DNA from 3 places in the Phycicoccus sp. DTK01 genome. Region 2 is predicted to be linked to each of the others. Evidence: predicted binding sites of a transcription regulator. Region 2 holds the regulator's gene; each other region holds the start of a gene.
What was found. Region 2 encodes LexA, which represses DNA repair genes until DNA is damaged. Its sites were predicted from a motif close to TCGAACANNTGTTCGA; they were not measured.
Positions count from the first base shown of each region.

Region 1: the regulator LexA is predicted to act here: its motif matches at 6,896-6,911, upstream of recA (recombinase RecA).
Region 3: the regulator LexA is predicted to act here: its motif matches at 7,235-7,250, upstream of J3473_RS03210 (DUF222 domain-containing protein).

Region 1 is NZ_BOPU01000003.1:439,485-449,171, forward strand. Features, by position in the region: gene J3473_RS09550 (NBR1-Ig-like domain-containing protein) at 1-199, opposite strand, end outside; gene J3473_RS19505 (SpoIID/LytB domain-containing protein) at 351-1,280, opposite strand; gene J3473_RS09560 (peptidoglycan DD-metalloendopeptidase family protein) at 1,277-2,143, opposite strand; gene J3473_RS09565 (peptidoglycan-binding protein) at 2,220-3,053, opposite strand; gene J3473_RS09570 (ABC transporter ATP-binding protein) at 3,274-4,203, shown strand; gene J3473_RS09575 (ABC transporter permease) at 4,203-5,057, shown strand; gene J3473_RS09580 (ABC transporter permease) at 5,054-5,869, shown strand; gene J3473_RS09585 (homocysteine S-methyltransferase family protein) at 5,910-6,851, shown strand; gene recA (recombinase RecA) at 7,112-8,170, shown strand; gene J3473_RS09595 (regulatory protein RecX) at 8,182-8,973, shown strand; gene J3473_RS09600 (YccF domain-containing protein) at 8,996-9,406, opposite strand; gene J3473_RS09605 (N-acetyltransferase) at 9,486-9,687, opposite strand, start outside.
Region 2 is NZ_BOPU01000001.1:40,430-50,116, reverse strand. Features, by position in the region: gene J3473_RS00255 (LysM peptidoglycan-binding domain-containing protein) at 1-351, opposite strand, end outside; gene lexA (transcriptional repressor LexA) at 602-1,318, shown strand; gene J3473_RS00245 (DUF4259 domain-containing protein) at 1,346-1,768, opposite strand; gene J3473_RS00240 (succinylglutamate desuccinylase/aspartoacylase family protein) at 1,778-2,773, opposite strand; gene J3473_RS00235 (RimK/LysX family protein) at 2,773-3,249, opposite strand; gene J3473_RS00230 (RimK family alpha-L-glutamate ligase) at 3,273-4,472, shown strand; gene J3473_RS00225 (GNAT family N-acetyltransferase) at 4,482-4,991, opposite strand; gene J3473_RS00220 (NAD-dependent protein deacetylase) at 4,988-5,962, opposite strand; gene J3473_RS00215 (LysR family transcriptional regulator) at 6,071-7,024, shown strand; gene J3473_RS00210 (ComEC/Rec2 family competence protein) at 7,032-9,410, opposite strand; gene J3473_RS00205 (ComEA family DNA-binding protein) at 9,407-9,687, opposite strand, start outside.
Region 3 is NZ_BOPU01000001.1:687,195-696,881, forward strand. Features, by position in the region: gene J3473_RS03180 (glycoside hydrolase family 15 protein) at 1-1,116, shown strand, start outside; gene J3473_RS03185 (maleylpyruvate isomerase family mycothiol-dependent enzyme) at 1,127-1,822, shown strand; gene J3473_RS03190 (MBL fold metallo-hydrolase) at 1,825-2,487, shown strand; gene J3473_RS03195 (DMT family transporter) at 2,504-3,379, shown strand; gene J3473_RS03200 (TerC family protein) at 3,401-4,420, opposite strand; gene J3473_RS03205 (phosphoenolpyruvate carboxylase) at 4,487-7,144, shown strand; gene J3473_RS03210 (DUF222 domain-containing protein) at 7,262-8,719, shown strand; gene J3473_RS03215 (hypothetical protein) at 8,729-8,917, shown strand; gene J3473_RS03220 (hypothetical protein) at 8,930-9,397, opposite strand; gene J3473_RS03225 (aldo/keto reductase) at 9,510-9,687, shown strand, end outside.

The DNA.
Region 1 (9,687 bases), on a different contig from region 2:
GGACGTACTCGCGCACCGTCTCCCACGTCGGGAGCCGGTGGCCCCGCGCGGCCTCGTGCAGCGTCGTGTGCGAGATGGCCCGCGAGCGCGCGGCCATCGCCCGGTAGGACGGGGTGCCGGCCGCCTCGCGCACCGCGCGCAGGTGCTCGGCGAAGGCGCTGACGGCCGCGCTGCGCGCGGCCCGGTCGGCGTCGGTCACGATGGCTCTCCCCTCGTCCCGGTGGCGTCGGTGCGCCGAGGCCGAGGCTACCGACGCGTGGCGAGACTGCCACCCGGGGAGCGAGGAGGTCGATGGGGAGGCCTCCCCACCGCTCGTGCGGTGGGGAGGCCTCCGGTCCGGGCGGGCCCGGTCAGGACAGGGTGATCCCGCGGTAGTAGGACGTGAGGATGGCGCGGTAGCCCTTGCCGGCGTTCGCCATGTCGCGGGAGCCGTTCTGCGACAGCCAGTCACCGGTCACCCACGCGGAGCACGCCGTGGAGGTGGCGCAGTAGTGGGCTCGCAGCACGGACCCGTCGCGGGTCATCCGCACCGACCACGTGCGGTCGACCGCGGCGCTCGTCGAGGCGACGGAGGACCCCGGGCGGTAGACCTGGTCGCCGGTGTCGTCCCGGACGTCGTAGCACGCACCGGACGGGGTCTTCCGGGTCGAGTGCAGCGCCCAGTACCAGGCGTAGCTCTTGACGGCGGTGGCGCCGGCGTCGAGCGAGGCCGAGGGCCAGGAGCTGACCCACTCGTTGGGCAGGACGTTCTTGACGTAGGTCTTGAAGTCCACCCGGTCGACCCGTCCGAGCGAGGTGCGGTACACGAGGATCGTCGAGGGCAGCCTCGTGTTGGTGCCGTCCGTCGTGCAGCTCCCCCCGGCCCCGCCGTCGCCGATGCGGTGGGAGGCGTTGTTGTTCTTGAGGGTGGCGTTGAGGTTGGCCTTGGCGCCGTCGGCGAAGGTCTGGGAGGCGCCGGCGTAGCTGCTGTTGTAGTAGACGGTGACGCTCTTGCCGGTGCGGTTCCAGACGGAGGCGGCCTCGTTCTTGACGCAGAGCCCGTGGCCGGCCTTGGTGCCCTTGAAGTCGTAGCAGGAGGGCTGGGTGGTGCCGTAGTCGGCGATCGAGGTGGTGAAGTCGCTGACGGCGCCGGCGTTGTCGCTGTTGTAGAAGAGGCAGAACTCTCCGGTGTCGCAGACGCCGTCGCGGGAGGCCGCCTGGGCGGGGGTCGCCACGACACCCGTCGCGACGACCACCGCCCCGGCGACCGCGGCCCAGCGGGCGCGGGTCAGGGCGCTCACGGGCAGGACTGCTTGCGCTGGAGGGTCGTCGTGTTGTTCGGGTACGCCGGGCTGCCGTCCTTGAAGGTGGCCTTGACGACGGTCCCGTTGAGGCGCTGTTCGTAGTGCAGGTGCGGGCCGGTGGACCCGCCGGTGCTGCCGACGCGGCCGATCATCGTCTTCGCGGTGACGCTCTGCCCGACCGAGACGTCCTGCGAGCTGAGGTGGGCGTAGTAGGTCTTGTAGCCGCCGGCGTGCGAGATGACGATGTACCGGCCGTACGAGGTGTTGCCGAGGTTGGCCACGGTCGTCACGGTGCCCGGCGCGGACGCGTACACCTTCCAGCCGAGGTCGTCGGGGTAGTGGTTGAAGTCGACCGCGAGCGACGGGCTGTGGTTGCTGCGGGTCTGGCCCTCCCAGCTCTCGCCGCAGGGGAAGGGCAGGAGGAACCCGGACGACGAGCCGCCGCTGCCGATGCGGTGGGAGGCGTTGTTGTTCTTGAGGGTGGCGTTGAGGTTGGCCTTGGCGCCGTCGGCGAAGGTCTGGGAGGCGCCGGCGTAGCTGCTGTTGTAGTAGACGGTGACGCTCTTGCCGGTGCGGTTCCAGACGGAGGCGGCCTCGTTCTTGACGCAGAGCCCGTGGCCGGCCTTGGTGCCCTTGAAGTCGTAGCAGGAGGGCTGGGTGGTGCCGTAGTCGGCGATCGAGGTGGTGAAGTCGCTGACGGCGCCGGCGTTGTCGCTGTTGTAGAAGAGGCAGAACTCGCCGGTGTCGCAGACGCCGTCCCGGGCCGCGGCCTGGGCGGGGGCGCTCGCGGCGACGAACGCCGTCGTCGCGGTGAGGGCGGCCGCGGCGCTCGCCGCGACCTTCTTGAGGGTGGTGCTCATCACGTCCTCCTGACGTGGGGGTGGACGGGCGCCGCGGTCGCGGCAGCCCGGATCGGGGGAGCGGGTCCCCCGGGGGTCACGACGGTCGCTGGTACTCCTCCCAGGTGCGGATGGTGACGCGGGGCCCGTCGTCGGGGACGCGGTTCGCGAGGCCGTTGCGGCCGAGGTGGTAGTCGCCGACCTGGTGCTGGGCGGCGCTCGAGAGGTCGGTGTCGCTCATCGCGACGGCGTGCACGTGCCAGGGCCAGTCGCCCTGGGCGGGCGAGCGCAGCCAGGCGGCGAAGCCGACCTCGCGCAGCGCGCGGACGACGCTCGTGCGGGCGGCCGAGCCGAGGGCCTCGGCGTCGAGGTCGAGGGTGCCGCCGCCGTCGTGGGTGCCGGCCGACGTCGGGTCGCCGCCGGGGTTGTAGGAGCCCTGCTCGACGACGAGGGTGCGCCCGGCGCGCGCCTCGGCCGCTCGCAGCATCGAGCGGGTCCTCGTGTTCACCGTGACGCCGCGGAAGGCGACCTTCGAGCCGGGGGTGAGCGGCCGGACGACGGTCCACCGGCCGTCGCCGAGGCGGGTGAGCGACGTGCGCCCGGGCAGGCCGTTGGCCGCGAGCCCGGTGTACCCGAGCGAGCGCTGCCAGGCCGCGTACGCCGAGACCGTCAGGGTGCCGAAGTGGCCGTCGACGTAGGCGGGGTCGAGGAGGCCGCGGTCGGCGAGGGCGCGCTCGACGAGCCGCACGCTCGGGCCGGCGCCGGTCGTCAGGGCGCTGTCCGGACGGCGCGGGTCGACCTGGGCGGCGAGGACGACGGCCTCCATGTCGACGCTTCCGGCGGCCGCGGCGCTCGGGGCGCCGAGGGCGAGACCGAGCGGGGCGACGACCGCGCCGGCCAGGGCGGCGCGGCGGGTGGGACGGTGGGGCACGGGGTCCTCCTGCGGGGCGGGGTGGTGCGGTGCCGCCACGCTGGTCGTCCGGCGCGGCGTCCGCGCGCCGGCGGTGTCCCCGGACGGTCTGACACGCCGTGTCAGGCCCCTGACCTGCGCTGACACCATCCCTGTCAGGAGCCCGGCCGTCCCCGTCCCGGCCGACGAGGACCGAAATCCGGTGCGCGGTCGTCGGAGGGCTCGGCTAGCGTCACCCCTCGTGACCGACGACGTGCTGCTGCGGGCCCGGGGCCTCACCAAGAGCTTCGGCGACTTCACGGCCGTCGACGGCATCGACGTGCAGGTGCTGCGCGGGGAGGCCTTCGGGTTCCTCGGCCCGAACGGCGCGGGCAAGTCCTCGACGATGAAGATGGTCGGCTGCGTCTCGCCGGTCTCCGGTGGCGAGCTGCGCATCCTCGGGATGGACCCCGCCGCCGACGGCGCCGCCATCCGCGCCCGGCTCGGGGTCTGCCCCCAGCAGGACATGCTCGACGAGGACCTCTCGGTCGAGGAGAACCTCTGGGTCTACGGGCGCTTCTTCGGCCTCTCCCGCAAGGAGGTCCGCGCGCGCACCGACGAGCTCCTCGACTTCGCCCAGCTGACCGAGCGCCGTCACGACCGCGTCGAGCCGCTGTCCGGTGGGATGAAGCGTCGGCTCACCATCGCGCGGGCGCTCGTCAACGACCCCGAGGTCCTCCTGCTCGACGAGCCGACGACCGGCCTGGACCCGCAGGCCCGGCACGTCCTCTGGGACCGCCTCTACCGGCTCAAGCGCGAGGGCGTCACGCTCATCATCACGACGCACTACATGGACGAGGCCGAGCAGCTGTGCGACCGGCTCGTCGTCATGGACCGCGGCCGGATCGTCGCCGAGGGCAGCCCGCGCGAGCTCATCGACACCTACTCCACGCGCGAGGTCGTCGAGCTGCGCTTCCCGGTCGACGAGCAGGAGCGGCACGTCGACGCCGCCCGCGCCGTGGCCGAACGGGTCGAGGAGCTGCCCGACCGCCTGCTCGCCTACACCGCCGACGGCGACGAGACCCTGGCCCGGCTCCACGAGCGCGGCGTCCGACCGCTGTCCTCGCTCGTGCGCCGCTCGACGCTCGAGGACGTCTTCCTCCACCTCACCGGTCGCTCGCTGGTCGACTGATGTCCGCGCCCACCGTCCCCGGACCCGCCGTCGCCGACGCCCCGAGCGGGCGCCTCGGCCCGGGCCCGCGCCGCCCCACGAGCCGCGGCGAGCGGCTCGGCGCGGTGATGGCCCACCACCTGTACGTCTACCGGCGCACGTGGAAGGGCTCGGTCATCGGGCGCTTCGTCTCGCCGCTGTTCTTCCTGCTCTCGATGGGTCTCGGCCTCGGCGCCCTCGTCGACGCCCGCGCCGGCGGGGTCGAGGGCCTGCCGTACCTGCGCTACGTCGTCCCCGGCATCGTCGCGATGCAGGCGATGATGCTCGCGTTCGGCGACTCGACCTACGCCGTCATGGGCTACATCAAGTGGAACCGGATGTACTCCGCGATGCTCTCGACGCCGCTGCGGGTCGGGGAGGTCCTCTGGGGGCACCTGCTCGTCGTCGCGCTCCAGCTCGGCGTCGCGACGGCCATCTTCCTGCTCGTCGCCGCGCCCTTCGGGGCGTTCGGGTCCTGGTGGGTGCTGCTCGCCGTCCCGGTCGCGGTCCTCACCGGGATGGCGTTCTCCGTCCCCACGTTCGCGCTCGCGGCGTGGCTCGAGAACGACAACGGCTTCAGCATCCTCTTCCGCTTCGTCATGACCCCGTTGATGTTGTTCTCCGGCACCTTCTTCCCCGTCGACCAGCTGCCGGGGTGGATGCAGCCGCTCGCGTGGGTCACGCCGCTCTGGCACGGGGTCGAGCTCTCGCGCGACGCGTCCGAGGGGGTCTGGCCCGGCTGGGCCGGGGTCGGGCACCTCGGCGTGCTCGCCCTCTACGTGGGAGTCGGCGCCGTGCTGGCCCACCGCTCCTTCACCCGCAGGCTGCTGTCGTGAGCGCCGGCACGCTCGCGCGCGCGGCGCGGGCCGTCCCCGCCCCGGCCGGCATCGGCCTGGCGCGGTACGTCCTCATGCGCAACGTCACGGCGTTCCGGCGCGCGTGGCTGCTGCTGCTCAGCGGGTTCGTCGAGCCGGTGTTCTACCTGTTCTCCATCGGGGTCGGCCTCGGGGCGCTGGTGCGCACGGTCACCACCGACTCCGGCACGGTCGTGCCCTACGCCGAGTTCATCGCGCCCGCGCTGCTCGCGGCGTCGGCGATGAACGGGGCGATCGCCGACAGCACGTACAACGTGTTCTTCAAGCTGCGCTACCAGAAGCTCTACGACGCGATGCTCGCGACGCCGCTCTCCCCGCGCGACATCGCGGTCGGCGAGATCCTCTGGTCGCTCTCGCGCGGGGCCCTCTACTCGGCGATGTTCCTCGTCGTCGCGTGGGTGGCCGGGCTCGTGCACTCGTGGTGGGCGCTGCTCGCCGTCCCGGCCGCGGTGCTCGTCGGGCTGGCCTTCGGGGCGGTCGGGATGTTCGCGACGACCTTCATGAGCTCGTGGCAGCACTTCGACTACGTCACGCTCGCGGTGCAGCCGATGTTCCTCTTCTCGGCGACGTTCTTCCCGCTCTCGACCTACCCGGACGCCGTGCAGTGGCTCGTCGGGCTGACCCCGCTCTACCACGGGGTCGCGCTCGAGCGCGGGCTGATGCTGGGGGAGGTGTCGTGGGGCCTGCTGTGGCACGTCGGCTACCTCGTCGTCCTCGGGGCCCTCGGGGTCTGGGGCACGGCCCGACGCATCGCGACCCTGCTGCTCACCTGAGCCATTCCCCCAGGGCGCGCGGCGGAGGACACTGCGGGGGATGGAGACCACCACCGGGTCCCTCGCGGCCCTGCACGACCCCGCGCTCCGAGGCTTCGTCACCGACGGCGGCCTCGAGACCGACCTGATCTTCCACCACGGCGTGGACCTCCCGGAGTTCGCCGCCTTCCCCCTCGTCGAGGACCCGACCGGACGTGAGCTGCTCGGGCGGTACTACGACGGGTACGCCGCCGTGGCGGCCGCCGCCGGGGCCGGGCTGCTGCTCGAGTCCCCGACCTGGCGGGCCAACCCCGACTGGGCGGCGCGGGTCGGCTACGACGTCGACGCGATGGTGCGCGCCAACGTCGCGGCCATCGACCTGCTGCGGGGGCTCGCGGCGGGCTACGACGTGCCGGCCGTCCTCGTCGTGGGCCAGCTGGGCCCCCGGGGCGACGGCTACGTGGCGGGGGAGGCGCCGGACCCGGAGGAGGCCCGCGCCTACCACGCACCCCAGGTCCGGGCCTTCGCAGACGCGGGCGCCGACCTCGTCTCGGCGCTCACCCTGACCACCCCCGCCGAGGGCATCGGGGTGGTCCTCGCGGCCCGCGAGGCGGGCCTGCCCGTCTCGGTCGGTTTCACCGTCGAGACCGACGGGCGCCTGCCCGACGGGAGCACGCTCGCCGACGCCGTGCGGGCGGTCGACGAGGCCGCCGCGCCGGACCACTACATGGTCAACTGCGCCCACCCGACGCACGTCCTGCCGGCGCTCGACGAGGGGGAGTGGGTGCGGCGGCTGCTCGGCACCCGGGTCAACGCCTCGACGATGAGCCACGCCGAGCTCGACGAGGCGGAGGAGCTCGACGACGGTGACCCGGACCGGCTCGCGGCGGACCAGATGCACGTGAGCCGTCGGCTCCCGGCGATGCGGGTGCTCGGCGGGTGCTGCGGCACCGACGTCCGGCACGTCGCGGCGATGTGGGGCGTCCCCGCACCGACCGGCTGAGGCCGGAGCCCGGTCCGGCGTGTCGTGGGCGTGTCCTGCGGGCGTCGAACACGTGTTCGCCTATGCTCGTCCACAGGTGGTGACCCCGGCAGCACTCGTCCACAGGTCCTACGGCGACCCGTGACCGGTGTCGGTGCCTCCACCTAGCGTCTGACCCAGACCTCGCGACGAGACCGACGGCGGGGGCCAGGTCGCCGGGAGGCGCGCTCGATGACGACACGAAGGACTGGTGTGACATGGCTGGATCCCGCGGAAGCGTGATGCCCAACCCGGTGGCCGCGGCCAACGGCAACGAGAAGGACAAGGCCATCGCCTCGGTGATGGCCCAGATCGAGAAGCAGCACGGCAAGGGTGCGGTCATGCGCCTCGGCGACGACGTCCGTCCGCCGATCGCCGTCATCCCCACCGGCTCGATCTCGCTCGACGTCGCGCTCGGCATCGGGGGCCTGCCCCGGGGCCGCGTGGTCGAGATCTACGGCCCGGAGTCCTCCGGTAAGACGACGGTCGCGCTGCACGCGGTCGCCAACGCGCAGAAGGCCGGCGGCATCGCGGCGTTCATCGACGCCGAGCACGCGCTCGACCCCGAGTACGCCAAGAAGCTCGGCGTCGACACCGACGCGCTGCTGGTCTCCCAGCCCGACACCGGTGAGCAGGCGCTCGAGATCGCCGACATGCTCATCCGCTCGGGTGCGCTCGACATCATCGTCATCGACTCCGTCGCGGCGCTCGTGCCCCGGGCCGAGATCGAGGGCGAGATGGGCGACAGCCACGTCGGCCTCCAGGCCCGCCTCATGTCGCAGGCGCTGCGCAAGATCACCGGTGCGCTCAACACCACCGGCACGACGGCGATCTTCATCAACCAGCTGCGCGAGAAGATCGGCGTCATGTTCGGCTCGCCCGAGACGACGACCGGTGGCAAGGCGCTCAAGTTCTACGCGTCGGTCCGCCTCGACGTCCGCCGCATCGAGACCCTCAAGGACGGCACCGACCCGGTCGGCAACCGCACCCGCTGCAAGGTCGTCAAGAACAAGGTCAGCCCGCCGTTCAAGCAGGCCGAGTTCGACATCCTCTACGGGCAGGGCATCTCCCGCGAGGGTGGCCTCATCGACATGGGCGTCGAGCACGGCTTCGTCCGCAAGGCCGGCGCTTGGTACACGTACGACGGCGACCAGCTCGGGCAGGGGAAGGAGAACGCCCGCGCGTTCCTCAAGGACAACCCGGAGCTCTCCGACGAGCTCGAGCGCAAGATCAAGGAGAAGCTCGGGGTCGGGGTCAAGCCCGAGCTCGAGGCCGTGCCGGACGTGCCGGTCGACTTCTGAGGTCGACGCCGATGGCGTTCAGCGACGGATCGGCCCCGCCGCCCGAGTGGGCGGTGGGGCCGTCCCCGTCCCTCGACGACCTCCGCGCGCTCCTCGAGGGCGGCGGCGACCCGGTGACCACCGGGTCGCCGGGGTCCTCGGGGGGAGCGTGGACCCCGCCGGGGGGCGACGACGCGCGCGAGGAGGGCAGCGGGGAGGTGCGCGGTGGGCCGCGCGGGCGCGGTGCCCGGTCCCGGGGTCGCCGGGCCGAGGGGCGCGGGGGCCGGGCCGGCTCCCGGCCCGCCGACCCCGAGGCCGACCCGCGGACGCGGGGCAGCGAGCCGGACCCGCACGACTGGGCCCGGCAGATCGTGCTGCGCCAGCTGACGGCGGCGCCGCGCAGCCGCCACCAGCTCGAGGACGTGCTCCGGCGCAAGGACTGCCCCGACGACGTCGCGGCGGCCGTCCTCGACCGGATGGAGGAGGTCGGCCTCGTCGACGACGACGCCTACGCCGGGATGCTCGTGCGCTCCCAGCAGGCGGGGCGCGGCCTGGCCCGGCGCGCGCTGCGGCAGGAGCTGCGGCGCAAGGGGGTCGACGACGACACCGCCGCGGCGGCCCTCGCCCAGGTCGACCCGCACGACGAGGAGGACCGGGCACGCGCCCTCGTCGCGAAGAAGATGCGCACGATGCACGGCCTCGAGCCGCACGTCCAGACCCGACGCCTCGCCGGGATGCTCGCGCGCAAGGGCTACGACGCCGAGATGACCATGCGCCTCGTGCGCGAGGCGGTCCGCGAGGCGCCCGAGCACCGGCGGGACTGACCCGCGCTGATCCGTCCGGGGCTCAGAGCGAGTGCAGTGGGCGCCGGCCGGGCGGCAGGGCGTCCGTCGGCACGATGTCCTTGCCGTAGGGCACGAGCGAGATCGGCAGCATCTTGAGGTTGGCGATCGCCAGCGGGATGCCGATGATCGTCACCGCCTGCGCGACGGCGGTCATCAGGTGGCCGAGCGCCAGCCACCAGCCGGCGAGCACGATCCACACGACGTTGAGCAGCACGGACCCCGTCCCGGCGCCGGGCTTCTCGACCACCGCGCGGCCGAACGGCCACAGGGCGTAGCTGGCCATCCGGAAGGACGCGACGCCCAGGGGGAACGTCACGACGAGGACGCAGAGCACGACCCCGGCCACGGCGTAGCCGAGGGCCAGCCAGAAGCCCCCGAACACGAACCAGATGATGTTGAGCAGCGTGCGCACGCGTGTCCTCTCGTCGGTACCGGGTGCAACGGGCGCAGTGGCCGGAGCGTTCCGTCGGCCGCGCCGACGGTCGTCCGCGTCAGGCGCCGGCCGGCCTACGGGCGACGACCTCGTCGTCGTCGACCTCTCCGGTCTCGACGAAGCCGAGCGAGCGGTACAGCGCCGCCGCGCGGGTGTTGGCCGGCTCGTAGGAGAGCGCGAAGCCGGCGGCTCCGGCCTCGTCCGTCCAGGTCTCGAGGGCGGTGACCACCATCGCGCGACCGAGGCCACGGCCCTGGTGC
Region 2 (9,687 bases):
CAGCCCGTTGGCGAGCTGTATGGCGACGATGCCGTCGCTGATGGACATCGAGGGCAGCTCACGGGACGCGATCTCGGACAGCGTCTGGCCGGGCGACACCGACACGGTGTGGGCCGGCTCGACGGCGCCCGCGCCCCCGAGGCCGCGCAGGCCGAGGGCCGCCGCCAGCGCGAGGGTGGCGAGCACGAGCAGCACGAGGCGGCCGCGGCGGGTGATCCGCAGCGCCGGCTGTGCGGCGCGGGCCGCACGCCCTCCGGTGGCGCCGCCCTCGAGGACGACGAGCCGCGGGCGGCGCGCCGGCACGGGGCCGGTGTGGCCGAGGTCGGTGGGGTCCCAGGCGATCGCGCTCATCATGTCCTCCATCCCGGCGGCCGGGGCCACCGTCGAACCGGTGTTCGATAGAACGTCTGTACGAGTTATAGCACGCACGTTCGAGGCGGACAAGACACGCGTCGAACACATGTTTGAGTTCGAGGCCCGTCGCTCGTAGGATGTCCGCATGCAGATCAGACTGCATGTCACCACCGACAGACCGTCTGACCTGCGAAAACACCGGTCAGGCCCCCCGTCGGCACGGGGCGGCCGCAGCGAAGGGGTCGAGATGGCACGTCCGAGGAACGCCGACATCCACGAGATGCCCGACCGCGGCGACGGCGGGGACCTCACCCACCGCCAGCGCAAGATCCTCGAGGTCATCCGCAACGCCGTCGACCGGCACGGCTACCCGCCGAGCATGCGCGAGATCGGCGAGGCCGTCGGGCTCACCTCCCCCAGCTCGGTCGCCCACCAGCTCTCGGCGCTGGAGCGCAAGGGCTTCCTGCGTCGCGACCCCAACCGGCCGCGCGCCATCGAGGTCGTCTCCCCCGACCGCCAGGGCTCCGGCTACCGCCGCCCCGAGGCCGACGAGGTCGTCGACGTCACCGGCGAGGGCGACGAGCGCCCCGAGGCCTCCTACGTCCCGGTCCTCGGCCGGATCGCCGCCGGTGTCCCGATCACCGCCGAGGAGGTCGTCGAGGACGTCTTCCCGCTGCCCAAGCAGATCGTCGGCGAGGGCAGCCTCTTCCTGCTCAAGGTCGTCGGCGACTCGATGGTCGACGCGGCCATCTGCGACGGCGACTGGGTCGTCGTGCGCCAACAGCCGACCGCCGAGAACGGCGACATCGTCGCGGCGATGCTCGACAACGAGGCGACGGTCAAGACCTTCAAGCGGCGCGACGGCAAGGTCTGGCTCATGCCGCACAACCCGGCCTTCGAGCCGATCGACGGCGACCACGCGACGATCCTCGGCAAGGTCACCGCGGTCCTGCGCCGCGTCTGACCCCCTCGACCGGGGCGGCCGCGGCGCTCAGTCGTCGCGGTCGCCCAGCCAGGCGAGCGCCCGTCGGCACCCCCCCACCGCCTCGTCGGCCAGACCCGCCTCGTCCCACAGCTCCCACCACTCGCCCTCCCGCGAGCGGATCGCGTGTCGAAGCACCCTCCGCGACTTCTCGACCAGCTCCTCGTCGTCGGGCAGGGGCTGCTCGGCCAGCCACTCGGGGAGGTACGGCTCCCCCGCGGCCTCGCGCGGGCTCAGGCTCGCGCCGACCGCCGCCGCGGCGGCCAACGCCTCGCTCAGCTCCGGGGCGTCGGCGCTCCCCGGCGACGCAAGGACGGCGTCGAGGACCGCGAGCACCCGGCTCGCGCGGTCGTCGGGGGCTGCGTCCTCGAGGTCGTCCAGCAGGTCGAGGGCGTCGTCGTTCTCGAAGGGTCCGGTCCCGGTCGCTCCCATGCGACCAGCCTAGGACCCGGCGGTCGCCGGCGGGGTGGGCTCCTCGACCTCGGCGATGTGGACGACCGCGTCGCCGGAGTTGACCAGCGGCGCCTCGGTGCGCCCGACGACGATGCCGGAGCGGTCGGCGTGCACCAGCCGCACCCGCTTGCCGAGCGAGTCGAAGAGGCCACCGAGGCGCGCCCCGCGCTCGACGCGCTCCCCCAGCGCGACCTCGAGGTGGAGCATGCCGGTGCCGCGCGCCCGGACCCAGCCGCTGCGGAACGACACCGCCGACGGCGCCGGCGGGTCCTCGGCGACCGGCTCGGTCATCCCGAGCGCGGCGAGCACGCGGCGCACGCCGAGCACGCCGGCGTCGACGGCCCAGCGGTCCATCCGCCAGGCCTCGCCCGCCTCGTAGAGCAGGACGGTCGCGCCCCGCTCGCGGGCGGCGTACCGGAGCGAGCCGTCGCGCAGCTTCGCGTTGAGCATGACGGGGGCCGCGAAGGCCTCGGCGAGCGCGCGGGTGCGCGGGTCCTCGAGGTCGGCGCGGACCTGCGGCAGGTTGGTGCGCCGGTCCGAGCCGGTGTGCAGGTCGATGCCGACCTCGCACTTGTCGACGACCTCGGACATGAACAGGTGCGCGATGCGCCCGGCGAGCGAGCCGCGCGGCGACCCCGGGAAGGAGCGGTTGAGGTCGCGGCGGTCGGGCAGGTATCGCTGCCCGGCCGAGAAGCCGAGGACGTTGACGATGGGGACGGCGATCAGGGTGCCGCAGAACGCCTTCGGGTCGAGCCCGGCGACGACCTGACGCACGACCTCGACCCCGACCGCCTCGTCGCCGTGGATGGCGGCGTCGACCCAGACGGTCGGCCCCTCCTCGCGCCCGTGGACGACCCGGACGGGCAGCTCGACGTCGGCGCCGGTGACCAGACGGGTGATCGGCAGCGACACCGACTGCGTGCGCCCGGCGCGCACGCGCACGTGGCCGATCTCGAAGGAGGGTCGCAGGGGGCGCCGGGCCATCAGGCCCTCCCCCGGTTGCGCCGGCGCATCGCGAGCGGCGGACGGCCGCCGAGGTAGGAGCGGCCGGGGTCGACGGCGAAGCCCTGGCGCAGCGCCTCGCGGCCGACGAGCATCCGGAAGCCCATCTCGTCGCGGCGCGCGAGCGTCATCTCGGCGGCGACCGTGCGGCCCATGAGGACGAGGTCCATCGCGACGACGAGCCGCTCCTCGGCGTGGCCGGAGGACGAGCGGACCTCGCGCACGTCGAGCACGGGGCACTCGCACTGGACGGCGTCGGCCTCGGAGCGCTGCCACGGCTGGATGCGGAAGCGGGCCCACCGCTCGCCGTCGCGCTCGAGGTCCTCGAGGTCGAAGGCGTGGATGGACGAGGACCGCGCGCCGGTGTCGAGCTTGGCCTTGACCCACGGCACGCCGACCGCCGGGAGGCTGACCCACTCTCGCCAGCCCGCGAGGGTGTAGGAATGGCTGTCCGTCATCCGTCCTCTCCCGTCGGGAAACCATGAAGCTCGCGATCCTCTCCCGCGCGCCTCGCTCGTACAGTACGCAGCGCCTGCGCACCGCCGCCCAGGACCGTGGCCACCAGGTCAAGGTCCTCAACACCCTCCGCTTCGGCATCGACCTGTCCGGGGACGAGCCGGACCTCCAGTTCCGGGGCAAGCGGCTCTCGACGTACGACGCGATCCTGCCGCGGATCGGCAACTCCATCACGTACTTCGGCACCGCCGTCGTGCGGCAGTTCGAGCAGATGGACGTCTACACGCCCAACACCTCGTGGGGCATCGCGAACTCGCGGGACAAGCTGCGCGCCACCCAGATCCTGTCGCGGCACAACATCGGGATGCCGCCGACGACCTTCGTCCGCGATCGCGCCGACGTCATCCCCGCCATCGAGCGGGTCGGCGGCGCGCCGGTCGTCATCAAGCTGCTCGAGGGCACCCAGGGCATCGGGGTCATCCTCGCGCCGGAGATGAAGACCGCCGAGGCCATCATCGAGACGCTGCAGTCGACGAAGCAGAACGTCCTCATCCAGCGCTTCGTCAAGGAGAGCAAGGGCCGCGACATCCGCGCGCTCGTCGTCGGCGACCGCGTGGTCGCCGCGATGCGCCGGGTGGCCAAGGGCGACGAGTTCCGGTCCAACGTGCACCGCGGCGGGTCGGTCGAGCCGGTCGAGCTCGACCCCGACTTCGAGCGCGCCGCCGTCCGCTCCGCGCAGATCATGGGCCTGCGGGTCGCCGGTGTCGACATGCTCGAGAGCGACGAGGGGCCGCAGGTCATGGAGGTCAACTCCTCCCCCGGCCTCGAGGGCATCGAGACCGCGACCAAGCTCGACGTCGCGGGCGCGATCATCGACCACATCGACAACCAGGTCGCCTTCCCCGAGATCGACGTGCGCCAGCGCCTCACCGTCTCGACGGGCTACGGCGTGGCCGAGATCGCGGTGCACGAGGCGTCCGACCTCGTCGGGAAGTCGTTGGGCGACAGCGGTCTTCGCGAACGCGACATCACCGCGCTGACGCTGCACCGCGGGACGATGGTCATCCCCAACCCCAACAGCCACCACGTGCTCGAGGCCGGCGACCGGATGCTCTGCTTCGGCAAGCTCGAGGAGATGCGCTCGATGATCCCCAGTCGCCGCCGGCGCACGCGCAAGGTCAAGCGCCTGCCGAAGGAGCCGATCCACGACGTGCGCCCCGAGTGAGGCGAGGCGTCAGCGCCCGTCGGGGTGCGGGCGCTGCCAGAACGCGGTGTCGACGCGGCGGCCGAGCTTGTAGCCGACCTCGCGCAGCGTGCCGACGTGCTCGAACCCGTGGGCCCGGTGCAGCGCCTCGCTCGCCGGGTTGGGCTGCGCGATGACGGCGACGCAGGTGTGCACGCCGTCGGCGTCGACCCGCCGCAGCAACTCGGCGTAGAGCCGGCGGCCGAGGCCCTGTCCGCGGGCGTCCTCGGCGAGGTAGACCGACACCTCGCGGGTGCCGTCGTACGCGGCGCGCGGCCGGTAGGTGCCCGAGAACGCGTAGCCGAGCACGTCGCCGCCGGGCGCGACGGCGACGAGCACGTGGTCGCCGGGGCGCGTGGACGCGACGCGGTCGGCGTAGTGGTCGTCGGGGCGCGGCTCGAGGTCGAACGTCGCGACGGTGTGCCGGACGGCGTCGTTGTAGATGACGGCCATCCCCGGCAGGTCCGCCGGTGTGGCGGAACGGATCTGGGCCGCGGTCACGCGGCCGCCCCGTCGCGCAGCAGCTGCTCGAGCGTCGGGGCGAGGGGCGCGTCGACCCGCAGGGCCATGTGCTCGTCGCCGCGCGTCGGCCCCCTCGTCACGGCCGCCACCGGGATGCCCCGGCGCGCCGCGTGCCGGACGAACCGCAGCCCCGACATCACGGCGAGCGAGGAGCCGAGGACGAGCAGCGCGGGCGCGGCGTCGGTCAGCGCGAAGCACGCGTCGACCCGCTCGCGCGGCACCGAGCCGCCGAAGAACACGACGTCGGGCTTGAGGGTGTCGGCGCCGCAGACGAGGCAGAGCGGGAGCCGGAAGCCGGCCACGGCGTCCTCGGGCAGGACGACGTCGCCGTCCGGGCGGATCTGGCTGCTCACCTGCGAGCCGTCCGGCGCCTCTCCGCGCACCCGCTCCTCGAAGCCGGGGTTGGCGGCGGCCATCCGCGCCTGGAGCTCCTCGCGGCCGGTGCGGTCGTCGCAGGTGAGGCAGACGACCTCGGCGAGGGTGCCGTGCAGCTCGGTGACGTCGTGCGAGCCGGCCGCCTGGTGCAGCCCGTCGACGTTCTGGGTGATGACCGGGCCGAGCAGTCCTGCCTCCTGGAGGGCGGCGACGGCGTGGTGCCCGCGGTTGGGCTCGGCGCGCGAGAAGCGCTGCCAGCCGACGAACGAGCGCGCCCAGTACCTCTGCCGGTTCTCGCTCGAGGCGCAGAACTCGCCGTGCTGCATCGGCATGACCCGACGGGTGCCGTCGCGGCCGCGGTAGTCCGGGATGCCGGAGTCGGTGGACATCCCGGCCCCGGAGAGGACGAGGGTGCCGGGGTGCGCGCGCAGGAGGTCGGCCAGCCGCGTGACGGCGGCGGGCTCGCGGGCCTCGGGCGGCAGCGGCCGGGTCGCCCAGTCGGGGGTGCGGCCGACCTCGTCGCGCCCGGCGAGCCGCAGCGTCGCGACGGGGGGCGCGCTGGGGGTCTCCGGCATGGCGCCAGTATCCCCCGCGCCGCCGACACCGCCCCGGGGAGCGGCCGCGGATGACGCCGCGTTGCGAGACCCGGGCGGTCGATAACGCCCGCTTATAGGATGGGTCCCATGATCGACGCCGCCGGCCTCCGCGTCATGCGGGCCATCTCCGAGCAGGGCAGCTTCACCGCCGCCGCCGCCTCGCTGGGCTACACCCAGCCGGCCATCTCGCAGATGGTCCGCCGCCTCGAGCAGCGCACCGGCACGGTGCTCGTCGAGCGGGTCGGGCGCAACGTCCGCCTCACCGAGGCCGGCCGGGTGCTTGCCCGACACGCCGGCCCGGTGCTCGCCGCGCTCGACGCCGCCGAGGAGGAGGTCGCGGCCATCGCCGGGCTGCGCAGCGGCCGGGTGCGGCTCATGGCCTTCCCGTCGGCCTCGGCGACCCTCGTGCCGCGGGCGCTCTCGCTCGTCAAGCAGCGCTTCCCCGACGTGCACATCACCTTCACCGAGGCCGAGCCGCCCGAGAGCATCGCCGCCCTGCGCGCCGGCGAGTGCGACCTGGCCATCGCCTTCGCCTACGAGGGCACCGACGCGACGCGGGGCGAGGAGGACCTCGACGCCTTCGTCGTCACCCCGCTGCTCGAGGACGAGGTGCGCCTCGCGATGCCGCGCGAGCACCCGGCCGCGCACGAGGCGACGGCCCACCTCGCCGACCTCGCGCAGGAGCCGTGGATCGCCGGCTGCCCGCGCTGCCGGGGCCACCTCGTCCAGCTCGCCGACGCCGCCGGGTTCCGCCCGGACGTCGCCTACGAGACCGAGGACTACGTCGCCGTCATGGGCCTGGTGGCCGAGGGGCTCGGTGTGGCCCTCATCCCCGACCTCATCCTGCGCACGGTCCACCACGACCAGGTCGTCGCCCTCCCGATGGAGCCGGCGTCGCGCCGCACCATCACGGCCCTGACGACCCCCGACCTCGGGCGGGTGCCGGCGGTCCGGGCCACGCTGGAGGCTCTCATCGAGAGCGCGGGCTCGCAGTCGACGGCGCCGACGGTCCGGCAGCCGGAGCCGACCTTCTCGATCTGACACCCGCTCAGCGCGCGGTGACGACCCGCAGGCCGCCGCGGCGCTCGACGAGGGCGACGTCGCCGCGCTGGTCGGTGCGGTAGACGGCCGAGCCGAGCCGACGCAGCAGCGCGAGGTGCGCCGGCGCCGGGTGCCCGTAGTCGTTGTCGGCGCCGACGCTGACGACCGCGAGGGGCGCGCGCACGGCGGCCATCAGCCCCTCGTCGAGGTTGGACGAGCCGTGGTGCGGCGTCTTGACGAGCTCGAACCCCCGGGCGGCCGCCGCCATCGCCGGGTCGCGGCGCAGGCGCAGGAGGAGGTCGTGCGCCGCCTCGCGCTCGACGTCGCCGAGGAGCAGCGTGTCGACGTCCCCGGTGCGGGCCGCGAGGACGACGCTGCCGTTGTTGGGGACCGACCCCTCGGCGATGCGGCGCCACGGGCTCCAGACGACGGCGTCGACCTCCCCGAGCCGGACCCGGTCGCCGGCGTGGAGGACGCCGACCGGGATGCCCGCCGCGGCCGCCGTGCGCCGGACGGTCGCGGCGGCCGGCGCGGGCTCGGCGACCGGGCCGACGAGCACCTGCCGCACGGTGCGGCCACGCAGGGCGCCGGCCAGGCCGTCGACGTGGTCGGCGTGGAAGTGCGTGAGGACGACCGCGTCGAGGGTCGTGACGTCGAGCCGGTCGAGGCAGCCGTCGACGAGGGCGGGGTCGGGCCCGACGTCGACGAGCACTCCGCGTCCCGGACCGCTGCGCAGGACGACCGCGTCGCCCTGCCCGACGTCGCAGACGACGACCCGCCAGCCCTCGGGCGGCCACGTGACGAGCCGGGTCGGCAGGAAGGAGGCCAGGGCGAGGAGCGCCACGCCGAGCACGGCCACCGGCCGGCGCGCGACGCCCGCGACGAGGGCGCGACCCGTGAGGACGACGACGAGGAGCAGACCGGCCAGCAGCAGGGCGCCGGGCGGCCCGTCCGGCCAGGGCAGCGTGCCACCCGGCACCTCGGCGGCCGCCCGCGCGACGCGCGCGATGCCGGTCGTGGGCACCACCCCGACCCACGCGACGAGCTCGGCGCCGCGCCCCCAGACGAGCGAGACGAGGGAGGCGACCACCCCCGCGACGGTGGCGGGCGGGACGAGCGGCGCCGCGAGGAGGTTCGCGAGCACACCGACGACGCTCACCGACCCCTGGAGCAGCACGACGACCGGGGCCGTCATCACCTGCGCGGCGACGGGCACGGCGAGCGCCGGGCCGAGCGGCGTGAGCCGACGAGGCAGCCGGCGCCCGACGGCCTCGCCCCACGGCCGGGTGAAGAGGAGCAGCCCGAGCGTCGCGAGGGTCGAGAGGACGAAGCCGTACGAGCGCGCGAGCCACGGGTCGAGGACGAGGACGACGACGACCGCGCCGGCGAGCACCGGCAGCCCGGCCGAGCGCCGCGACCGGCTGAGCCCGAGCAGCCCGATCGCGCCCATCGCGGCCGCGCGCACGACGCTCGGCTCGGGGCGGGCGAGGACGACGAACCCCGCGAGGGCCAGCCCCGCGAGCACCGGCCTCAGGGGCCGCGGCACGCCGACGACGGCGCACAGGCCGAGGACGAGCCCGGTGACGACGGCGACGTTGCTGCCGGAGACGGCCGTCAGGTGCGTCATCCCCGTGGCCCGCATCGCCTCGGTGAGGTCCGGCGGGGTGCGGCTCGTGTCGCCGATGACGAGGCCGGGCAGCAGCCCCCGCGCGTCGGCCGGGGCGTCGTCGACGGCGTGGCGCAGGCCGGTGCGCAGCCGCTCGGCGCCCCGCGCGACCGCCCCCGGCGGCGCGAGCGACACCGGCCGCCCGGAGACCGCGAGCGTGGCGACCCGGTCGTCGGCCGGCTCCATCGGCCCGAGCCGTCCGCGGACCCGGACGGTCTCGTGCCACCGCGGCGCCAGCAGCACCTCGCCCCCGACGAGGAGGACGGGCGCCGACGTCGCGACGGTCCGCCCGCGACCGGTCAACCGCTGCACGGTGCCGGCGCGGACGAAGCGCGCCGACCCGTCACGCGCGGCCACGCGGATCGCCTCGCCGGTGACGAGCACGTCGGCGGTCACGACCGCGCGCCCGGTCGCGAGCTCGCGCACACCGCCCTGCTCGCGCGCGACCGTCGCCGCCACGGCCGACACCTGCAGCAGGGTGACGAGGACGACGGCGAGCGTGACCGGCCACCGCCACACCGCGGCACGCCCGTCCGGCCGGCGAACGGCCAACACCCACCCGTGGAGGGCCAGGCAGGCCGCCATCCCGACGCCGACGACGACCTGCCGTGCGCCCCAGCCGAGCCCGAGCGTCGCGGCGGCCACCGCCCACGCGACGAGGGCCGGGCCGAGCAGCCGCAGGTCCCCCACGTCGGCGGTGGGCGCCCCGGGCTGCGTCACGGCACGACCAGCGGCCGCAGCTGCTCGAGCAGCTTCTCGCCGATGCCGCTCACCTCCGCGAGCTCGTCGACGCTCGAGAACCGGCCGTGCGCGGTGCGCCAGTCGACGATCCGCTGGGCGAGGACCGGCCCGATGCCCGGCAGCCCGTCGAGCGTGCCGGCGTCGGCCGTGCTCAGCGACACCGGCGCGGCCGGAGCGCCAGCCGCACCCCCGCTCGCACCCCCGCCCGGCGACGCAGGTGGTGCGACCGGGGCCTCTCCCTCCGCCGGCACCCGCA
Region 3 (9,687 bases), 650 kb from region 2:
TCGCTGCTCGTCCTGCGCCTGCTCACCGACGAGCTGCGCGGTGGCATCGTCGCCGCGCCGACGACGAGCCTGCCCGAGGACGTCGGCGGCGAGCGCAACTGGGACTACCGGTACTGCTGGCTGCGCGACGCCTCGCTCACCCTCGAGGCGCTGCTCGCCTGCGGCTACGTCGACGAGACGCGGCTGTGGCGCGACTGGCTCGTGCGGGCGGTCGCCGGCGACCCGGCCGACCTCCAGATCATGTACGCCGTCGACGGCAGCCGCGAGCTGCCCGAGCGCACGCTCGACCACCTGCCCGGCTACGAGGGCTCGCGCCCGGTGCGGGTCGGCAACGCAGCGGTCGACCAGCGCCAGAGCGACGTCCTCGGCGAGGTGATGATCTCGCTCGACGAGGCCCGGCGCCTCGGCGTCAGCGAGTCCCACGAGTCGTGGGCCGTCCAGAAGGCCCTCGTCGACGACCTCGCGGACCACTGGGACCAGAGCGACAACGGTCTCTGGGAGATCCGGGGCGAGCCGCAGCACTTCACGCACTCGCGGGTCATGGTCTGGGCCGCCTTCGACCGGGCCGTCCGGGCGGTCGAGGAGGACGGCCACGAGGGCGACGTCGAGCGCTGGCGCGCCCTGCGGGACCGCGTCCACGCGGAGGTCCTCGACCAGGGCTTCGACGCCGAGCGCGGCACCTTCGTCCAGCACTACGGCACCCGCGAGGTCGACGCGGCGCTGCTGCTCATCCCGACCGTCGGCTTCCTGCCGGCCGACGACGAGCGCGTGCTGGGCACCGTCCGGGCCGTCGAGGAGGACCTGCTGCGCGACGGCTTCGTCCTGCGCTACCGCACCGAGAGCGGGGTCGACGGGCTGAGCGGCGACGAGAACCCGTTCCTCGCCTGCTCGTTCTGGCTCGCCGAGGCCTACGCCCGGTGCGGCCGCGTCGACGACGCGCACATCCTGATGGACCGGCTCCTCGGGATCCGCAACGACCTCGGCCTGCTCTCGGAGGAGTACGACCCGTCGACCGACCGGCTCGTCGGCAACTTCCCGCAGGCGTTCTCGCACCTCGCGCTCGTCCGCGCGGCCATCGCGATCGCGGAGGCCGACGCGCAGGCCGAGCGGCGGTAGCGTCGGCGGCATGACCGGCACCCGGATCGACCCCTCCCAGTACGTCGACGCGCACACCGCCCGGCTCGTCGTCACCACGCGGGCCCTGCCCGACGCCGCCGGCCCGACGCTCTGCGAGGGATGGACCCGCGGGCACGTCGTCACCCACGTCGCGCGCAACGCCGACGGGCTCGCCCGGCTCGTGCGCTCGGCCGTCGACGGCACCCGCGAGACGATGTACGCGAGCCGGGACCAGCGCAACGCCGACATCGACGAGGGCGCCGGCCGCACCCCCGCCGAGCTCGCCGACGACCTCGAGCGCACCGCCGCCGAGTACGCCGCCGAGGCGCCGCGCCTGGGCCCCGAGCACGCCGGGCAGGCCCTCGAGCGCACCCCCGGCGACGTGCGCGGCACCGCGGCCGACATCCCGATGATGCGGCTGCGCGAGGTGACGTGGCACCACGTCGACCTCGACGCCGGCTTCGGGTTCGCCGACCTCGAGCCCGAGCTCCTGCTGGCCTTCCTCGACGAGGAGGCCGAGCGCCTGCGCACCCTCGACGACGCCCCGGACGTGACGCTGCGCTCGGACGAGGGCGAGGAGTGGACCGTCGGCCTGGGCACGACCTCGGTGGCCGGCAGCCGCGCCGCGCTCCTCGGATGGCTCGCCCGCGGCCTCACCGACGGCGTCTCCGCCGACCCCCTGCCCCGACTCCCGGACGGACGATGACGATGGCCTACACCGGCGACGTGACCCCCGGCGGCCCGAGCGACGTGCGCGAGCTCGGCCCCGCGACCCTGCGCAAGATGTCGGTCTCGGACATGCACAACAACGTCTACCTCCTCACCTGCACGGCCACCGGCGAACAGCTGATGGTCGACGCCGCGGACGACCCCGACCGCTGCCTCGCGCTCGTCGCCGAGGGCACCGGGCGCCTCGACCACCTCGTGACGACGCACCAGCACTGGGACCACGTCCGGGCGCTGCCGGACGTGGCCCGCGCCACCGGCGCCCGCACCTACGCCGGCGAGGAGGACGCGGACGCGCTGCCGCTGGCGCCGGACGTCCGTCTGCGACAGGGCGACACGCTGCGGGTCGGTGAGCTCGTGCTCGACGTGGTGCACCTGCGCGGCCACACGCCCGGCTCGGTCGCGCTCGCGTGGCGGGCGCCCGACGGGGTGACGCATCTCTTCACCGGCGACACCCTCTTCCCCGGCGGCGTCGGCAACACGAAGAACAAGGGCCAGGACTTCGACGCCCTCTACGGCGACGTCACCGAGCGCATCTTCGGCGTGTACGACGACCAGACGTGGTTCTACCCGGGGCACGGCGGCGACTCGACGCTCGGGGCGGAGCGGCCGCACCTGGACGAGTGGCGCGAGCGCGGATGGTGATGGCTAGCCTGCAGCGGTGACGACCGCCGCCGACCGGGTTCCCGCTCCCCTGCTCGTCCTCGCGGGGGTCGTGTCCGTCCAGTTCGGCGGCGCGCTGGCGCAGACCCTCGTGCCGGTCATCGGTGCGGGCGGTTCGGTCGTCATGCGGCTGCTGTTCGCGACCGCGCTGCTGCTGGCCTTCGTCCGGCCCCGCTGGCACGGTCACACCCGGCGCGCCTGGGCCACCGTCGCGGCCTTCGGCGTCGCGCTCGGCCTCATGAACTACACCTTCTACCAGTCGCTGGCGCACCTGCCGATCGGCGTCGCGGTGACCATCGAGTTCATCGGGCCGCTCACGCTGGCGGCCGTGCTGTCGCGCCGTGTCGTCGACGCCCTCGGGGTGCTCGCGGCCGCGGCGGGCGTCGTCCTCATCTCGGAGGCGCTCGAGGTGCCGTTCGCCGAGCTGGAGTGGACCGGCATCCTGCTCGCCCTGGCCGCCGGCGGCTTCTGGGCGGCCTACATCGTCCTGTCCGGTCGCACCGGCGCGGCCTTCCCGAAGCTCGAGGGCCTCGCGCTGGCGATGGTCGTCGCCACCCTCGTCACGCTGCCGCTCGGTGTCACCAGCGTCCCGTCGTGGACCGGCGAGGCGCTGCTCAAGGGCCTGGGCATCGCGGTGCTGTCGTCGGTGCTGCCCTACTCGCTCGAGCTGCTGGCGCTGCGCCGGCTGCGCGCGCAGGTGTTCGGCATCCTGCTGAGCCTCGAGCCGGCGGCCGCCGCGGTCGCCGGGCTGGTCGTGCTCGGCCAGCGGCTCGCGCCGAGCCAGCTCGTCGGGATGGCGCTCGTCGTCGGCGCGTCGGCCCTCGTCCTCGGGCTCGGGGCGCGCAAGGACCCCGCCGAGGCGCAGGCCGCCTGAGCCGCCGGACCGGGCCCGCGGTCAGTCCTCGACGAGCTCGGGGTGGCGCCGGGTGCGCCAGAGGCTGAGCACGGTCGTGACGCCGAGGATGACGACGATCGCGCCGAGCGAGACGGAGATCGGGATCTCCGGCACCGGCACCTTCTCGCCGCCGTTGATGAACCCGAGCTCGTTCTCGTGCAGCGCGTGGAGGATGAGCTTGAGGCCGATGAAGGCGAGCAGCACCGCGAGGCCGTAGCTGAGGTAGATGAGCTTCTTGAGCAGGCCACCGATGAGGAAGTACAGCTGCCGCAGACCCATGAGCGCGAAGAGGTTGGCGACGAGGACGAGGTAGGGCTCGTCGGTGAGGCCGTAGATCGCGGGGATGGAGTCGAGCGCGAAGAGCAGGTCGGTCGTGCCGAGCGCGACGATGACGAAGAAGAGCGGCGTGGCGAGGCGGGCCCCGTCCTTGCGCGTGAAGAGCTTCGTGCCGTCGTAGTCCTCGCTGGCCGGGAACCGCTTGGACACCAGGCGCATGAAGCGGTTCTGCTCGTACTCGTCGTCGTCGGTCTCGCCGCCGCTGGCCAGCTTCCACGCCGTGTAGACGAGGAACGCGCCGAAGATGTAGAACACCCAGCTGAAGTTGTTGATCGCGGCCGCGCCGACGGCGATGAAGATGCCGCGCAGGACGATCGCGATGACGATGCCGACCATGAGCGCGAACTGCTGGTACTTCTCCGGCACCCGGAAGCTCGCCATGATGAGGATGAAGATGAAGAGGTTGTCGACCGAGAGCGAGTACTCGGTCAGCCAGCCCGCGAAGAACTCACCCGCGAGCTGGCCCCCGGCGGTGAACCAGAGCCCGAGCCCGAAGAGGACCGCGGCACCGACGTAGACGGCCAGCGCCGACACGAGCTCCTTGGTGGAGGGACGGTGCGGGCGGCGGGCGATGACCGCGATGTCGAAGGCGAGGACGGCGACGGCGACGCCGATCGTCACCCACCAGACCCAGGGGGCGAGGTCGAGGTCGCTGGTGGCGGCGGGCAGCAGGGCGGGAAGCACCGCGCCAGCGTAACGGTGGGTGGACGCCCCGTTGCGCCACGTCCGCGCGCTCCTAGGCTGGCCGTCATGGCCAGCATGCTCGACGACCTCTCCCTGCTGACGAGCCTGCACCGGCAGGTGGTCGAGGAGTCCGGACGCGCGGACCTCCTCGAGCTGACCGACGCCCTCGAGCGGCGCTGCCGCGGCGAGGAGGACGGCAACCCGGCGGCGCTCGTGGCGGCCCTCGACCCGGAGACGACGTCCCGGCTGGCGCGCCTGCTGACGGTGCACCTGCACCTGACCAACCTCGCCGAGGAGCGGCACCGGGCCCGGTCCCTGCGCCGGGAGGACGGCGAGTACGGCGGCGGCAGCGACACCGGCGACATCGGGCCGGCCGTCGCCGCGGCGGGTCCGGACGCCCGGGCGCGCCTGGAGCGGATGCGCATCCACCCCGTGCTGACCGCCCACCCGACCGAGGCGCGCCGCCGGGCGGTGGCGTCGGCGCTGCGTCGCATCGCCGAGCACCTCGACACGCACGCCGACCCGGGCTCGGGCCCCTCGGAGCGGGCCCGCGCGCGGCGCCGGATGCTCGAGGACATCGACATCCTCCAGCGCACCTCGACGCTGCGCATCACCCGGCCGACGCCGGCCGACGAGGTGAAGACGGTGCTCACGGTCTTCCGGCAGTCGCTCATCCACGCGGTGCCGCGCTTCCAGCGCGCGGTCGAGGCGGCCTTCGGTGGTGACGAGCGCCCCTCCGACACACCGCTGCCGCCCATCGTCCGGTTCGGGTCCTGGGTGGGGGGTGACCGCGACGGCAACCCCTTCGTCACCGCCGAGGTGACACGCGAGACGGTGCGCGCCCACGCCGACCAGGCGCTCGAGATCCTCCACGACGCCGTCGACCGGGTCGCGCGGATGATCACGGTCGACGAGGAGTCGACGCCCCCGACGGCGGCGCTGCGCGACGCCCTCGCCAACGATGCCGCCGCCCACCCACGCCTGCTCGCCGAGGTGACCAAGGACTCCCCCAACGAGCCGCACCGCCAGAAGCTGCTCGTCGTCGCGGCCCGGCTGGCGGCGACCCGTGACGAGCGGGCCGGCGTCGCGTACGGCTCGCCCGAGGAGGCGCTGGCCGACCTCGCCCTCGTCCAGGACTCGCTCGTCGCCGCCGGTGACGCGCGCACGGCCCACGGCGAGCTGCAGGACGTCGTGTGGATGGTGCAGACGTTCGGGTTCCACCTCGCCGAGCTCGAGGTGCGGCAGCACTCGGCCGTCCACCGGGCGGCCCTCGTCGAGGCGCTCGGGCTCCTGCCGGACGACGCCCGGCCGGCCGACCCCGAGGTCGCGGCGACCGACCCCGCGCTGCTGGACCGGCTCGCGGTCGACGGCTGGCCCGAGCTCGTCGGGGCTCCCGGCGACCGGACCCGCGAGGTGCTCGACACCCTGCGCGTCATGGCCTGGCTCCAGCAGCGGTGGGGCCGTCGCAGCTGCGGCCGGTACGTCGTCTCGTTCAGCCAGTCGGCGGCCGACCTCGTCGCGGTGCGGGCGCTGGCCCGGCTCGCGGTGGGGACGCGCCCGTTGGCGCTCGACGTCGTGCCGCTGTTCGAGACCGGGGCCGACCTCGACGCCGCCGACCACACGCTCGAGGAGTGGGTGGCCCTGCCGTCGACGGCGACGTGGCTCGAGGGCGTCGACCGGCAGGTCGAGGTGATGCTCGGCTACTCCGACTCGGCCAAGGACGTGGGTCCGGCGGCGGCCACCCTCGCGCTGCACCGCGCGCAGGTCGGGCTCGTCGCGTGGGCCCGCCGGCACGGGGTGGAGCTGACGCTCTTCCACGGTCGTGGTGGGTCCCTCGGCCGTGGGGGCGGTCCGCTGCACCGGGCCATCGCGGCGCAGCCGACGGGGTCGGTCGACGGGCGGTTCAAGGTGACCGAGCAGGGCGAGGTGATCTTCGCCCGGTACGCCGACGTCCGCATCGCCGAGCAGCACCTCGAGCGGGTCGCATCAGCCGTGCTGCTGACCGACGCGCCGGAGCACGTCGCCGCGCGCGACGAGGCGGCCGGGCGGTTCGACGCCGTGGGTTCCGCTGTGGCAGAGGCGAGCCGGACGGCGTTCCGCTCGCTGGTGGAGCAGCCGGGCTTTGCGGACTTCTTCGCGATGTCGAGCCCGCTCGACCTCCTGGCCGACCTGCGGCTCGGGTCACGTCCTTCGCGACGCAGCGGCTCGGAGTCGGGACGCAGCCTCGACGACCTGCGCGCCATCCCGTGGGTGTTCGCGTGGTCGATGACGCGGGTCAACCTGCCCGGCTGGTACGGGCTCGGCAGTGGGCTCGCCGCGCTCGGCGACCTCGACGAGGCCCGGCAGGCCTACCGCGAGTGGCCGGTGTTCGCGGCGCTCGTCGACGTCGCCGAGATGAGCCTGGCGAAGACCGACGACGACCTGGCGGCCGCGTTCCTCGCCCTCGGTGGGCGGCCCGAGCTCGCGACCCAGGTGCTCGACGAGCTCGCACTCACCCGGCGGATGGTGCTCGAGCTGCTGGGGCAGGACGAGATGCTCGAGCGGAAGCCGCACTTGTACACCGCCGTCGGGCTGAGGCGGCCGTTCGTCGACATGCTCAGCCACCTGCTACTGCGCGGGCTCGGCGAGCTGCGGGCGACCGGCGAGGACGAGGGGTCGGAGTGGCACCGGCCGCTCCTGCTGACCGTCAACGGGCTCGCGGCGGGGCTGCAGAACACCGGGTGATGCGTGCGGGGAGCGGTGGCGTCCGGCGTCCGGATGGATCTGCCCTGCAAGCATTTTCGTCGTCCACAGGTGTCCGTCGACCCTTGCTTGTCGAACACGTGTTCGGTACACTGAGGCATGGACACCGAGACCCTCTCCCGCCGCATCGCGGCGCTGCGCGAGGAGTGCGCGCGGCTGGGGGCCGAGCTGGTCGAGGGTGGTCACGTCCTGTCGTCGGAGGAGGCGTTCGCGCTGGCGGGGGCGGCGCAGGGGGTGGCGAACGCTGCGGATGCGGTGGTCTCCGTGGCTGGCGCGTGGGGTGCGCGGGTGGAGACGACGGTGCGGTCCGGGTCGTGGGAGCGGGTGCACCCGGTGGGGTTCGTCGATGCGATGGCGTCGACGCGGATGTCGCTCGCGACGGGGCTGACCGAGGGGGTCGCGGGCCGGAAGGCGGCGCTGGGTGCCGCGCTGGGTGAGCGGTTCCCGCGGGTGCGCGAGCTGCTCCTCGAGGGTGCGGTCGCTTGCGTGAGCGTGCAGAAGGTCGTCGACGCCTGCGCGGGGTTGGACGTGCAGGCGTGTGTGCGGGTCGACGCGGACCTGGCGCCGCGACTGGCCGCGATGGACCCGGCGCGGGTCGCGGGTGAGGCGCGGCGGGTGGCGACGCGGGTGGCGGCCGACCAGGTCGCGGCGCACGTGGCGCTGCGGAAGCGGGGCCGGTGTGTGGAGGTCCGGCCCGGGGAGGACGGGCTGACGGACTGGTTCGCGTCCCTGCCGACGGCGACGTCCTCGGCGATGTGGGCGGCGGTGGAGGAGCTGGCCGGTGACTACCGGCAGGTCGACGACGCCCTCTCGGTGCCGGAGTCGCGGGCGGACGCGCTGGCCGACCTCGTGCTGCGCAACGTCAAGGTGAGCGCGCAGGTCACGCTCGGGGTTCCGGTGGTGAGCGACCGGCCGGCGCCCGAGGAGCAGTGTGGGACGAGGTTCCGGGTGGAGTGGGACGACGAGGACACCCTCGTGGACGCCACGACTGGGGAGGTCGTCCGGTACGGCGACCTCGACCCGGACTCGCGGGAGGAGCTGTCGTGGCTGGAGGAGCCGGCCGAGCTGGACGGCGACCTCGCCCTGACTCAAGCGGTCGTGTCGCCGGGGTACGCGGTGTCCGGGACGCAGCTACCCGGTCTGGGTTGGGTCGACCCCGCCACCCTCGCCAACCTCCTCAAGCTGCTGCCCTTCGAGGTCGCCCGCGCCGTCCTCGAGGCCGACACCGGGACCCTGGCCTCGCTCACGAGCGGCGCGTACAAGCCACCGACAGCGATCAGCGAGTTCGTCAAGACGAGGGACGGGACGTGCCGGATGTGGGGCTGCACCAGACCGGCCGTGCACTGCGACCTCGACCACGTCCGGCCCTGGCCCGTCGGTGCGACCACGCCGACCGGGTTGGAGGACCTCTGCCGGCGCCACCACCGCTTCAAGCAGCAAGGACGCTGGCGACCCCACCTCGACCCTGACGGCACCGTCACCTGGCACGGACCCGACGGCGCCACCCGCACCACCGAGCCCCAGCACCGCGTCCCGAACCCGCTCGACCACCCCTAGGGTGCCCGCATGGGGTCCTCGTTCTCGGCCGCTGCGGCCGCCGTCGGTCTGTGCGCCGTGCTCGTCGCGTTCTTCGCCGGGTTCGGCGGGATGTCGTGGGAGGGGGCGGTGCTCGTCTCGGGCGTGCTCCTGCTCGTCATCGCCGGCGTGGTGCGGTGGTACAGCGGCCTCTCGGCCGAGACTCCCCCGGAGGGCTGACCGTCGGCGCGGTCAGCGCCGGCAGGCCCGAGCGAAGTCCGGGTGCACCCGCGTCACGACGAGGACGCCCTCCGGCGACAACCGGACGCCCACGCTGTGGCGCCACTCGGTGACGACGACCGTGGCGAGCCCGAGGACCGACAGCCACACGAGGAACCCCGCCCGCTCGACCCCGGCCGATGCCCCCACGAGCGCCATGACCGGTCCCGCGGCGACGAGGACCCAGCCGGCGCGGCGCCATCCCCGGTAGCGCAGGACGAGGTCGCGTCGCCACGGCAGCTCCACCTCGTACCGCCGACCGGACATCGTCGACGCGAAGAGCCACGGGAGGATCCCGAAGAGGATCATCGCGCCGGTCCACCCCGGGGCCGCGCTGCCGGCCAGCCGTACCGAGTCCTCCGTCGGGACACCCGACTTCACGCACAGCGGAGGAAGGTCTCGTCGGACGCGACCGGGCTCACCGATCTCCACCACAGCCACCCCCGGAGGCTAGGGCCTGCGTGAGAGCCCTGTCGCCGGAACCGAGCGAACACGTGAGTCGGTCGGCATCGCGGGCCCGTCCCGCGGCGGACCCCGGTCTAGGGTCGAACGCATGCGCTACCGACGACTCGGCAACAGTGGAACTGCGGTCTCCGAGCTCTGCCTCGGCACGATGACCTTCGGCACGGAGACGGACGAGGCCGGCTCGCACGAGCAGCTCGACGTCTTCCTCGAGGCGGGCGGCACGCTCGTCGACACCGCGAACGTGTACTCCGGCGGGGTGTCCGAGG